One region of the Streptomyces sp. NPDC034084 genome, then DNA from elsewhere that is predicted to be linked to it. Evidence: predicted binding sites of a transcription regulator. Region 1 holds the regulator's gene; the other holds the start of a gene.

What was found. The regulator HspR, encoded in region 1, represses chaperone genes until heat shock. The targets are predictions, from matches to a motif close to TTGAGNNNNNNNNNCTCAA.
Region 2: a site for HspR is predicted at 2,729-2,747, ahead of lon (endopeptidase La). Genes of this name have one in related genera too.

What each region holds. Positions count from the first base shown of each region.
Region 1 covers NZ_JBVISK010000005.1:455,620-461,411, forward strand. Annotated here, with positions in the region: gene grpE (nucleotide exchange factor GrpE) at 1-28, shown strand, start outside; gene dnaJ (molecular chaperone DnaJ) at 62-1,237, shown strand; gene ACZ51I_RS20635 (heat shock protein transcriptional repressor HspR) at 1,242-1,685, shown strand; gene ACZ51I_RS20640 (helix-turn-helix transcriptional regulator) at 1,735-2,715, opposite strand; gene ACZ51I_RS20645 (hypothetical protein) at 2,849-3,061, shown strand; gene ACZ51I_RS20650 (Rieske (2Fe-2S) protein) at 3,070-3,387, shown strand; gene ACZ51I_RS20655 (pyridoxamine 5'-phosphate oxidase family protein) at 3,499-3,903, opposite strand; gene clpB (ATP-dependent chaperone ClpB) at 4,026-5,792, shown strand, end outside.
Region 2 covers NZ_JBVISK010000004.1:322,003-327,794, forward strand. Annotated here, with positions in the region: gene ACZ51I_RS16610 (response regulator transcription factor) at 1-504, opposite strand, end outside; gene ACZ51I_RS16615 (spermidine synthase) at 576-1,247, opposite strand; gene ACZ51I_RS16620 (hypothetical protein) at 1,380-1,913, opposite strand; gene ACZ51I_RS16625 (GNAT family N-acetyltransferase) at 2,001-2,639, opposite strand; gene lon (endopeptidase La) at 2,770-5,178, shown strand; gene ACZ51I_RS16635 (DUF4240 domain-containing protein) at 5,281-5,792, shown strand, end outside.

The DNA of each region.
Region 1 (5,792 bases):
CGACAAGTCCGAGAAGGACAGCGAGTAACAGCCGTACCCGCACGCGGGAGGAGGGACGTCGATGAGCACGAAGGACTTCGTCGAGAAGGACTACTACAAGGTTCTCGGCGTCCCCAAGGACGCCACCGAGGCCGAGATCAAGAAGGCGTACCGGAAGCTCGCCCGCGAGAACCATCCGGACGCCAACAAGGGCGACACGAGCGCCGAGGCGCGCTTCAAGGAGATCTCCGAGGCGAACGACATCCTCGGTGACCCCAAGAAGCGCAAGGAGTACGACGACGCGCGCGCCCTCTTCGGGAACGGCGGCTTCCGGGCCGGCGGCCCGGGCGCCGGCGGCTCCTTCAACTTCGACCTGGGCGACCTCTTCGGAGGCGCCCAGGGCGGGGCGGGTGGCGGCTTCGGGGGCGGCGGGATCGGGGACGTCTTCGGCGGCCTGTTCAACCGAGGCGGGGGCGCGGGTGCCCGCACCCAGCCGCGGCGCGGCCAGGACATCGAGTCCGAGGTGACGCTCAGCTTCACCGAGGCCATCGAGGGCGCGACCGTGCCGCTGCGGATGTCCAGTCAGCAGCCGTGCACGGCGTGTTCGGGCACCGGTGACAAGAACGGCACGCCCCGGGTGTGCCCGACCTGCGTCGGCACCGGCCAGGTCTCGCGCGGCAGCGGCGGCGGCTTCTCGCTCACCGACCCGTGCGTGGACTGCAAGGGCCGGGGCCTCATCGCCGAGAACCCCTGCGAGGTCTGCAAGGGCAGCGGCCGGGCCAAGTCCTCCCGGACGATGCAGGTCCGCATCCCGGCGGGCGTCAGCGACAACCAGAAGATCCGTCTCCGCGGCAAGGGAGCGCCGGGCGAGCGCGGCGGGCAGAACGGCGACCTGTACGTCGTCGTGCACGTCGACGAGCACCCGGTCTTCGGCCGCAAGGACGCCAACCTCACCGTCACGGTGCCGGTCTCCTTCACGGAGGCGGCGCTCGGCGGCGAGATCAAGGTCCCGACCCTCGGGGGACCCCCGGTCACGCTCAAGCTGCCCGCGGGCACCCCGAACGGCCGGACCATGCGCGCCCGCGGCAAGGGCGCGCTCCGCAAGGACGGCACGCGCGGCGACCTCCTCGTGACGGTCGAGGTGGCGGTGCCGAAGGAGCTGGACGACAAGGCACGCGAGGCCCTGGAGACCTTCCGCGAGGCGACGGCCTCGGAGGATCCGCGGGCCGAGCTGTTCCAGGCCGCGAAGGGAGCTTGAGGAGATGGAAGGCCGTCGTCGTAACCCGTTCGAGCTGACCGACGAGTCGCCGGTGTACGTCATCTCGGTGGCGGCCCAGCTCTCGGGTCTGCACCCGCAGACCCTGCGGCAGTACGACCGCCTCGGCCTCGTCTCCCCGGACCGCACGGCCGGGCGGGGCCGCCGCTACTCGGCCCGTGACATCGAGCTGCTCCGCCAGGTGCAGCAGCTGTCGCAGGACGAGGGCATCAACCTCGCGGGAATCAAGCGGATCATCGAACTGGAGAACCAGGTCGCGGCGCTCCAGGCCCGTGTGGCGGAGCTGTCGGCGGCGGTCGAGGGCGCGGCGGCGACGCTGCGCCAGCGCGAGGCCCAGGTGCACGCCTCGTACCGCCGGGACCTGGTGCCGTACACCGACGTGCAGCAGGCGAGCGCCCTCGTGGTGTGGCGCCCGAAGCGCGGCGAGTAGCCCTCCGGGAAGTCGGAACGAGGCCCCCTCCTCACGGAGGGGGCCTCGTTCAGTTGTCCCGTTCGAGGATGCCCGACTGGGCGATCAGATAGCCGAGCTGCGCCCGGCTCCCGCTGCCGAGGGCGGCGGCGAGCTTGGCGATGTGTGCCCGGCAGGTCCGTACGTTCATCCCGAGCCGGCGGGCGATGGCCTCGTCGACGTGCCCTTCGACGAGGAGCCTGGCGATGGAGCGCTGGACGCCGCCGATGCCGTCGGTCTTGATGTCGTACGGGATCTCCTCCCGGATCGGCACCGCCAGCTGCCAGAACTGGTCGAAGACGCCGCCGAGGTAGGCGACCAGGCCGGGGTGGCGCAGCTCCAGGGCGACCTGGCGGTCGCTGCGGGCCGGGATGAAGGCGACTTCGCGGTCGACGATGATCAGCCGGTCGATGATCTCTTCGAGGGTGCGGACCTGGACCTCGGGGCCCACGTGCTCCAGGTAGGTCAGCGTGAGCTCGGTGTGGCGCGCGGTGTGCTGGTAGAGCGTGCGCATGCTGATGCCGCGTCCGAGCAGGGGGGAGACGCGGTCGAGGGCCTCGCTGAGGGCCTGGGCGGGGCGGCCGCCGCCCGGCTGGACGGTGAGGAGTTCACGGCGGCAGTTGGCCACGACGCGGTCGAGGGTCGAGTTGATGCGGTCGATGCCCTCGAGCACGGTGATGGCGTGTGTGGTGGGGGAGTCGTGGGCGCTGATGGCCATGAACGGCTCGAAAGCGTCGGACAGGGCGACGGTGCGCCGCCGGCGGTCGAGTATCTCCCGTTCGATCGGCTGGAGCAGTTGGGCGAGCGCCGCGGACGGGGGAACCGGGCGGAGCCACTGCGCGTCGTCGGGGTCGGGGTGGAGCAGGGAGAGATCGAGGAGGCAGGGGGTCTCGACCGCCTCTGACCGGGGTATTCGACCAGTGCGCAGAGCGGCCGCGTACAGCTCGGAGCCCGCTTCGCAGAGTTCGGCATGCGAATGCGGGTGACCTGTTTCGTCCGCTTGTTTCCGCATATGTACACCCCCAGGCTCCTGCATCTCAGGAACATGATGCCTGGGTTTGGTGGTGCAGGCGCAGAGAGTAAGCCATCGTCTTACTCGCGGGGGTTGGAAAAGAGACGTTGCCTTCAAGTGAGGTTGCTCGGTGATGATGAAGAAGCTCATACGCGCGGCGGCCGGACTCGCCTTCATCGCGGCCGCCACAGTGGGCGCGGGAGTGGCCCTTGACCCGGGCTGGCACACGGGGACGGCGCAGGTGCAGGCCGCTCCGCTCGACCCGGGCTGGCACCTCGCCGGTCCCGCGCTCCTCGGTGACCCGGGCTGGAGCGTTGCCCCCACGCAGGATCCCGGCTGGAGCTAGACGGGCGCATGAACGTTCCCGATGACCCCAGGTTCCGCCGGGAGATGGCCTCGGCCTATCGCTCCGGCTGGCACTTCGTCGATCTCGCCACGGCCATCCCCCACCGTGGCGACTCGCTGAAGGTCACGCTCTTCGGAGAGCCGATCGTCGTCGCCCGCGAGCAGGACGAAGACGTCCGCGCGTACCGCTGTCTGCGCCGCCCCCGAGGCGCACCGCAGCCCATCCGCTGTGCCATCCGGTACGGCATGATCTTCGTCAACCTCGACCAGCGGGACCACCAGCTGATCGAGCCCGAGACCATCACCGCCACCCCCCGCAGTGCCTGAGCGATTCCCCCGTCGTTGTAGATCGCTCCGGCACTTCCCCCACACAGCGGCGCCATCGCGGACCTGAAACGCGATGGCGCCGCTGTGCTGTGCCCGCGCGCTTCCGCGGCGTCAGGCGCGGCCCATCGCCCGGGTGAGGGCGATCTCGATGACGACCCGGTCCGGGTTCGGGGCCGGCGTGCGGCCGTAGCGCTCGGCGTAGCGGGCCACGGCGTCCGCGACCGTCTCCGCCTCCGTACGGATGTGGGCGACGCCCTCCAGGGTGGCCCAGCGCCCCCTGTCGACCTGGCAGACGGCGACCCGCGCGCCCTCCGCGCCCGCCGCCAGGACGTTGGCGACCTTCCGGCTGTTCTTGTTGGTGATCACGCGCGCGTACCCGCCCTCGGGGTCGTACGTGACGCCGACCGCGACGACGTGCGGCGTGCCGTCCGGGCGCGGGGTGGTCAGGGTGCACATGTGGCGCTCGCGCCAGAAGCTCAGGTAGGTGTCCGGCGGGTTCCGCGGGTCAGTGGCCATGCCCGGAAACTACCCCGCGGAGAGCTCTGCCATGGACCTTGAGCGGATAGGACTCAACTTTGTGTACCCTGGAAGGGTCATAAAGGGAGAGGACCCACGACCGCCGAGAAGGAGCACCGCACGTGGACGCCGAACTGACCAACAGGAGCCGGGACGCGATCAACGCGGCCAGCAGCCGCGCCGTGTCCGAGGGTCACCCGGACCTGACCCCCGCACACCTGCTGCTCGCACTTCTCGGCGGTCAGGACAACGAGAACATCGTCGACCTGCTCGCCGCCGTCGAGGCCGACCAGGCAGCCGTGCGCTCCGCCGCGGAGCGGCTGCTCGCCGCCCAGCCGAGCGTCACCGGGTCCACGGTCGCGCCCCCGCAGCCCAACCGCGAGCTGCTCGCGGTGATCGCCGACGCCGACAAGCGCGCCAAGGAGCTCGGCGACGACTACCTCTCGACCGAGCACCTGCTCATCGGGATCGCCGCCAAGGGCGGCCAGGCCGGTGAGATCCTCGACCGGCAGGGCGCGAGCGCCAAGAGGCTGCTCGACGCCTTCGAGACGAACAGGGGAGGACGCCGGGTGACCACACCCGACCCGGAAGGGCAGTACAAGGCGCTGGAGAAGTTCGGCACCGACTTCACCGCCGCCGCGCGCGAGGGCAAGCTGGACCCGGTCATCGGCCGTGACCACGAGATCCGGCGCGTCGTCCAGGTGCTGTCCCGCCGCACCAAGAACAACCCGGTCCTCATCGGCGAGCCCGGCGTCGGCAAGACCGCCGTCGTCGAGGGCCTCGCCCAGCGGATCGTGAAGGGCGACGTCCCCGAGTCCCTCAAGAACAAGCGGCTCGTCTCGCTCGACCTCGGCGCGATGGTCGCCGGCGCGAAGTACCGCGGCGAGTTCGAGGAGCGCCTCAAGACCGTCCTCTCCGAGATCAAGGAGAGCGACGGCCAGATCATCACCTTCATCGACGAGCTGCACACGGTCGTCGGCGCGGGCGCCGGCGGCGACTCCGCCATGGACGCGGGCAACATGCTCAAGCCCATGCTGGCCCGCGGCGAGCTGCGGATGGTCGGCGCGACCACCCTCGACGAGTACCGCGAGCGGATCGAGAAGGACCCCGCCCTGGAGCGCCGCTTCCAGCAGGTCCTGGTCGCCGAGCCGACCGTCGAGGACACCGTCGCGATCCTCCGCGGCCTCAAGGGCCGGTACGAGGCCCACCACAAGGTGCAGATCAACGACTCCGCCCTGGTGGCCGCCGCGACCCTCTCCGACCGGTACATCACCTCCCGCTTCCTCCCCGACAAGGCCATCGACCTCGTCGACGAGGCCGCCTCCCGGCTCCGCATGGAGATCGACTCCTCACCCGTGGAGATCGACGAGCTCCAGCGCTCCGTGGACCGGCTCCGCATGGAGGAGCTGGCCCTGAAGAACGAGACGGACGCGGCGAGCAAGCAGCGCCTGGAGAAGCTGCGGCGCGACCTCGCCGACCGCGAGGAGGAGCTGCGCGGCCTGACCGCCCGCTGGGAGAAGGAGAAGCAGTCCCTCAACCGGGTCGGCGAGCTGAAGGAGCGCCTCGACGAGACGCGCGGCCGCGCCGAGCGCGCCCAGCGCGACGGCGACTTCGACACCGCCTCCAAGCTGCTGTACGGGGAGATCCCGGCCCTCGAGCGGGAGCTGGAGGAGGCGAGCGAGGCCGAGGCCCAGCAGGAATCGGCCAAGGACACGATGGTGAAGGAGGAGGTGGGCCCCGACGACATCGCGGACGTGGTCGGCGCCTGGACCGGCATCCCGGCCGGCCGCCTCCTGGAGGGCGAGACGCAGAAGCTGCTCCGCATGGAGGACGAGCTCGGCAAGCGGCTGATCGGCCAGTCCGAGGCCGTCCAGGCCGTCTCCGACGCG
Region 2 (5,792 bases), on a different contig from region 1:
GCGGACCCGGACCCTGCGCTGCGCGTGGTCGATCTCCAGTTCGCCCAGGCGAAGGATCCCGCTGCGCGGGGTGACCGCGGCGAGCGCGGCCCGCTCCACGCGGCGCAGCAGCACGTGCACCCGGGCGGCCAGCTCGCGCATCGAGAACGGCTTGGTCATGTAGTCGTCCGCGCCGACGCCGAGGCCGACCAGCATGTCGGTCTCGTCGTCGCGGGCGGTCAGCATGAGGACCGGGACGGGACGCCGGGCCTGGACCCTGCGGCACACCTCCAGACCGTCGAAACCGGGCAGCATGACGTCCAGGACCATCAGGTCGGGCTGCCAGGCCTCGGCGGCGTCGACGGCCGCCGGACCGTCGGTCGCGGTCTGGACGAGGAAGCCCTCGGCGCGCAGCCGCGCGGCGATCGCCTCCACGATCGTGGCGTCGTCCTCGACCACCAGGACGCGCCGCTGAGCCCCCGGAGTGGCCGCCGCACCGTGGTGAGTGGTGTGTGTCTGCTCCATTGCCCCGCCTCGCGTCGCCGTTGTCGGTGCAGCAGCCTAGAGGTACCGGCGGCGTCCCGGCTATCCAGGAGCTATCGGGGGCGGACGGCGACGTGGACCACGTCGGGGACGCCCCGGGCAACGGGGATCTCTTCCGTCCGTACCCCGCTGAATCCGGCATTCCGCAACGACTCTTCGAAATCGGTGGACGGCTGCGCGGACCACACGGCGAGGATCCCGCCCGGGTTCAGCCGGGCCGCGCAGGCCGCCAATCCCTCGGCGGAGTAAAGGGATTCGTTGTCCTCGGTGACCGTCCAGCCGGGCCCGTTGTCGATGTCGAGACACAGGGCGTCGTAGGTGTCGGTGGTGGTGTGGAGGTAGGTCACGACGTCCGTGTGCAGGATCACGGTGCGCGGATCGGCGAGCGCGGCCCCGGAGATCCCCGCGAGCGGCCCCTGCCGGTGCCAGTCGATGATCGCGTCCTCCCGCTCGGCCACCGCGATCCGGCCCCAGCGGGGGTCGGCGGCGGCGTGGGCGAGGGAGAAGCCGACGCCGAGTCCGCCGAGGAGGAGGGCGGCGCCGGGGCGGGACCGCTCGGGGAGGGCGGCCAGGGCCGCGTCGATCAGGAGGCGCTCGGAGCGGCCGTCGGAGGTGTCCATCAGGAAGGTGCCGTTGGCGATGATCTCGTAGTGCTCGTCCCGGCGGCGGAGGACTACTTCTCCGTACGGGCCTTCGCGGCGGTCGAGGGTGACGGGGCTGGTCATGATCACTCCGTGGCTCGTGTGCGTACGGTTCGTCCCGGCCATCCTCGCGGGGCGGCGACGACCGGGACAAACGCATAACGAGCCGTACGGGGGCGGGGCTTCGCGCCGCGGAGGCGACGGCGGGGCGCGCGCTCAGGGGCTCGTCGGCGGGCCGCCCTCCGGGAGGGCGGCGAAGACGCGCCGGAGGGCGGGCGGGCGCTCGCCGTCGCCCGCGACGACCAGGCGGTGGCGGTACGTCACGTAGTACTGGAAGCCGTCAGGGATCGGGCTGCTCGTCGGGCGCTCCGGGACAAGGGCGAACGCGGGGTCCTCGAGCGCCGCCCGCAGCTCGGCGGCCTCCGCCGGGGTCTGCTTGCCGGTTCTGGGCGGCTTGGTGCCGGCGCGGCTGGTCCAGCTGCCGTCGTAGTGGACGACGAGCCGGTTGCGGACGCCCGCGAGGCCGCCGTTGACGACCACCTCGACGAGGACCTCGCCCGGCTGGGGATCCGCGGCCGGTGTACCGGGGTCCGCCGTGGGGCTCGGCACGGCGGGCGCGCTCGGGCCGGAGGGCGACCCGCCGGGCGCGGGCGGCGACCCCGGGCCGCAGCCGCTCACGCCGCCCGCCAGGACCCCCGCCAGCAGCAGGGCCCCGCACCACGTCCTCTTTCCCCGTACACCTCGCACCATGGATCGAGCATGCCCGCTCCCGGAGGCGGCGCGCAGCCGGAAGCCCCGGTTTTCCCCCGGTCGATCACCTACGGGGCCCCGGGGCGGTCAGCCCGCCGTCCGGACGATCCCGGTGAGCGGGCACCGGTAGCGCCAGCCCAGCGAGTCGTACAGGGCGAGGCCGTCCGTGGTCGCCGCGAGCACCCCGGTCCCGGCGCCCGCCTGAGCCGCGGCGGCCTCCAGGGTGCGCATGACGTTCGCGCCCAGGCCCCGACGCCGGTGAGCGGGGTCGGTCTCGATCTGGTCGGCGACGGCGGTGGGCCCGGTCGGCGCGATCTGGCCACGAGCGGCGAGGGTGCCGTCCGGGGCGAGGATCCGGACCCGGACGACACCGTCCTCGACCTCCGTGGTCCGGGCGTACCCCTCGGGCGGCGCGGGTCGGGCGCCGGGGTCCAGCCGCTTGACCATCATGAAGCCCGGATCGTCGGGGACGGTCCACCCCTCGGTGATCCACGGCGCCACCTCCTCCGGGCCGGCCATCACCTTGAGCCAGCTGTGCGGCGCGGTCAGCCGCGCGCAGAGCGCGCCGACGGACGCCGCGCCGGGCGCGGGCAGGACGTGCCGCACGACGTGCCGGGGCAGGCCGACGTCGATCCGGTAGCCCCAGGGCTCGGCGACGGCGGGTGGGGTGCCCCGGGAGACGGTCCAGCCCGCCACCCAGGCCGATGTAATGGCTGAGATGTCCATGTAGGCATTACATCGACTTCCGTCGGGCCGTACGAGGGTGATCGCTCAGAGCGAACGGGCGTCCGGGAACATCATCGGGCTCACAAGCATTGAGTGCGTATAGCTCAACTTGACTGCCGAAGGGGAGATCATGGCTTCTGAGTCCATGGCGTCCGTGCCGCTCACTCTGCCTGTGCTGCCGCTCGACGACGAGGTCGTGCTGCCCGGAATGGTGGTGCCGCTGGACCTGTCCGACAACGACGTACGGGCCGCCGTCGAGGCCGCCCAGGCCGCCCGCACCGGAACGGGAAAGCCCCGTGTGCTCCTCGTGCCGCGGGTCGACGGGACCTACGCCGGCACCGGCGTCCTGGGCATCGTCGAGCAGGTGGGACGCCTGTCCGACGGCGACCCCGGCGCGCTCATCCGCGGCCTCGGCCGCGTCCGCATCGGCGCCGGCACGACCGGCCCCGGCGCCGCCCTGTGGGTGGAGGGCGGCACCGTCGAGGAGACCCTGCCCGACCCGCTGCCCGGCGCCGTGACCGAACTGGTCAAGGAGTACAAGGCGCTGGCCACCAGCTGGCTCAAGAAGCGCGGCGCCTGGCAGGTCGTCGACCGCGTCCAGCAGATCGACGGCGTCGGCGCCCTCGCCGACAACGCCGGATACTCGCCCTTCCTCACCGTCGAGCAGAAGGTCGAACTCCTGGAGACCGCGGACCCGGTCGCCCGCCTCAAGCTCGCCACCGCCCAGCTCCGCGAGCACCTCGCCGAGCAGGAGGTCGCCGAGACCATCGCCAAGGACGTCCAGGAGGGCGTCGACAAGCAGCAGCGCGAGTTCCTGCTCCGCCGCCAGCTCGAAGCGGTCCGCAAGGAGCTCCGCGAGCTCAACGGCGAGGCCGAGGGCGACGAGTCCGACGACTACCGCGCCCGCGTGGAGGCCGCCGACCTGCCCGAGAAGGTGCGGGAGGCCGCCCTCAAGGAGGTCGAGAAGCTGGAGCGGTCCAGCGACCAGTCCCCCGAGGGCTCCTGGATCCGCACCTGGCTCGACACCGTCCTCGAACTGCCCTGGAACGAGCGGACCGAGGACCGGTACGACATCCGGGGCGCCCGCGCGGTCCTGGACGCCGAGCACGCCGGCCTCGACGACGTGAAGGAACGCATCACCGAATACCTCGCGGTGCGCAAGCGCCGCGCCGAGCGCGGTCTCGGCGTGGTCGGCGGCCGCCGCGGCGGAGCCGTCCTCGCCCTCGTCGGCCCGCCCGGCGTCGGCAAGACCTCGCTCGGCGAGTCCGTCGCCCACGCGATGGGCCGCGAGTTCGTCCGGGTCGCCCTCGGCGGCGTACGGGACGAGGCCGAGATCCGCGGCCACCGCCGGACGTACGTCGGCGCCCTGCCCGGCCGGATCGTCCGCGCCATCAAGGAGGCCGGGTCGATGAACCCGGTGGTCCTGCTCGACGAGATCGACAAGGTCGGCTCCGACTTCCGCGGCGACCCCGCGGCGGCGCTCCTCGAAGTCCTCGACCCCGCGCAGAACCACACCTTCCGCGACCACTACCTGGAGGTCGAACTCGACCTCTCCGACGTCGTCTTCCTGGCCACGGCCAACGTCCTCGAAGCCATCCCCGAGGCGCTCCTGGACCGCATGGAGCTGGTGCGCCTCGACGGCTACACGGAGGACGAGAAGATCGTCATCGCCCGTGACCACCTGCTCCCGCGCCAGCTGGAGCGGGCCGGCCTGGAGCCGGGCGAGGTCGTCCTGGAGGAGTCCGCGCTGCGCAGGCTCGCCGGCGAGTACACCCGCGAGGCCGGTGTCCGCACCCTGGAGCGGTCGATCGCCCGGCTGCTCCGCAAGGTCGCGGCCCAGCACGAACTGGGCGACCGGGAGCTGCCCCTCAGCGTCGGCCCCGACGACCTGCGGGAGCTCATCGGACGACCGCACCACGTGCCGGAGTCGGCCCAGGACCCGTCGGAGCGGCGGACGGCCGTGCCGGGCGTCGCCACCGGGCTCGCCGTGACCGGCGCGGGCGGTGACGTCCTCTTCGTGGAGGCCTCCCTCGCCGACGCGGAGACGGGCGCCGCCGGGCTGACCCTCACCGGTCAGCTGGGCGACGTGATGAAGGAGTCGGCGCAGATCGCGCTCTCCTTCCTGCGCTCCCACGGCGCGGAGCTGGAGCTGCCCGTCACCGGCCTCAAGGACCGGGGGGTGCACATCCACTTCCCGGCGGGCGCGGTGCCCAAGGACGGGCCGAGCGCGGGCGTCACCATGACGACCGCCCTGGCCTCCCTGCTGAGCGGCCGCCTCGTCCGTACGGACGTGGCCATGACCGGCGAGGTCTCCCTCACCGGCCGGGTGCTGCCGATCGGCGGCGTGAAGCAGAAGCTCCTCGCCGCGCACCGGGCGGGCATCACGACGGTCGTGATCCCCAAGCGGAACGAGGCCGACCTGGACGACGTCCCGGCCGAGATCCTGGAGAAGCTGGAGGTCCACCCGGTGACGGACGTCCGGCAGGTCCTGGAGATCGCCCTCGCCCCGGCGGTGGTGCCGGTGGACGTGGCCGCGTAACCCCCTCCGGCGAGCGGGGTGCCCCTTCCGGGGGGCACCCCGCCACGGCGCGCCCGGGAAGTCGGTACCGGGATGTCGGTCGGGGCTGTCATGCTCGTACGCATGAACGACGACGCCTTCTGGGCTCTCATCGACGAGTTGAGCCGCCGGTCCGGTGACCGGGACGCACGCCTCGAGTGGCTGCGGGCGGAGTTGGTACGGCTTCCGGCGGACGCGAGCGTGGACTTCCAGGTGCGGCTCGAGAGGGCGTGCGAGAGAGCCGACACGCGCGCGGTGTGGACGGCGGCGAACCGGATCGAGGGCGGCGGCTGCACGGACGACGGCTTCCACTACTTCACGCTCTGGCTGGTCGGCCAGGGACGGAAGGTGTACGAGTCGGTCCTCGCCGACCCGGACGTGCTGGCCGACGTGCCCGGCGTACGGACGCTCGTGGGCCGGCACCACGACGAGTGGCACGACGACGAGTGGCCCGAGTGGGAGGAGCTCGACTACGTCGCGCAGGACGCGTACGACGAGCTGACGGGCCAGGAGGACGACGACGGCGAGGAGTTCCTCGACGCCGTCGAGGAGGCGGCGGGGGAGTGGGACGAGGACGAGGAGCCCCGGGGATCCCG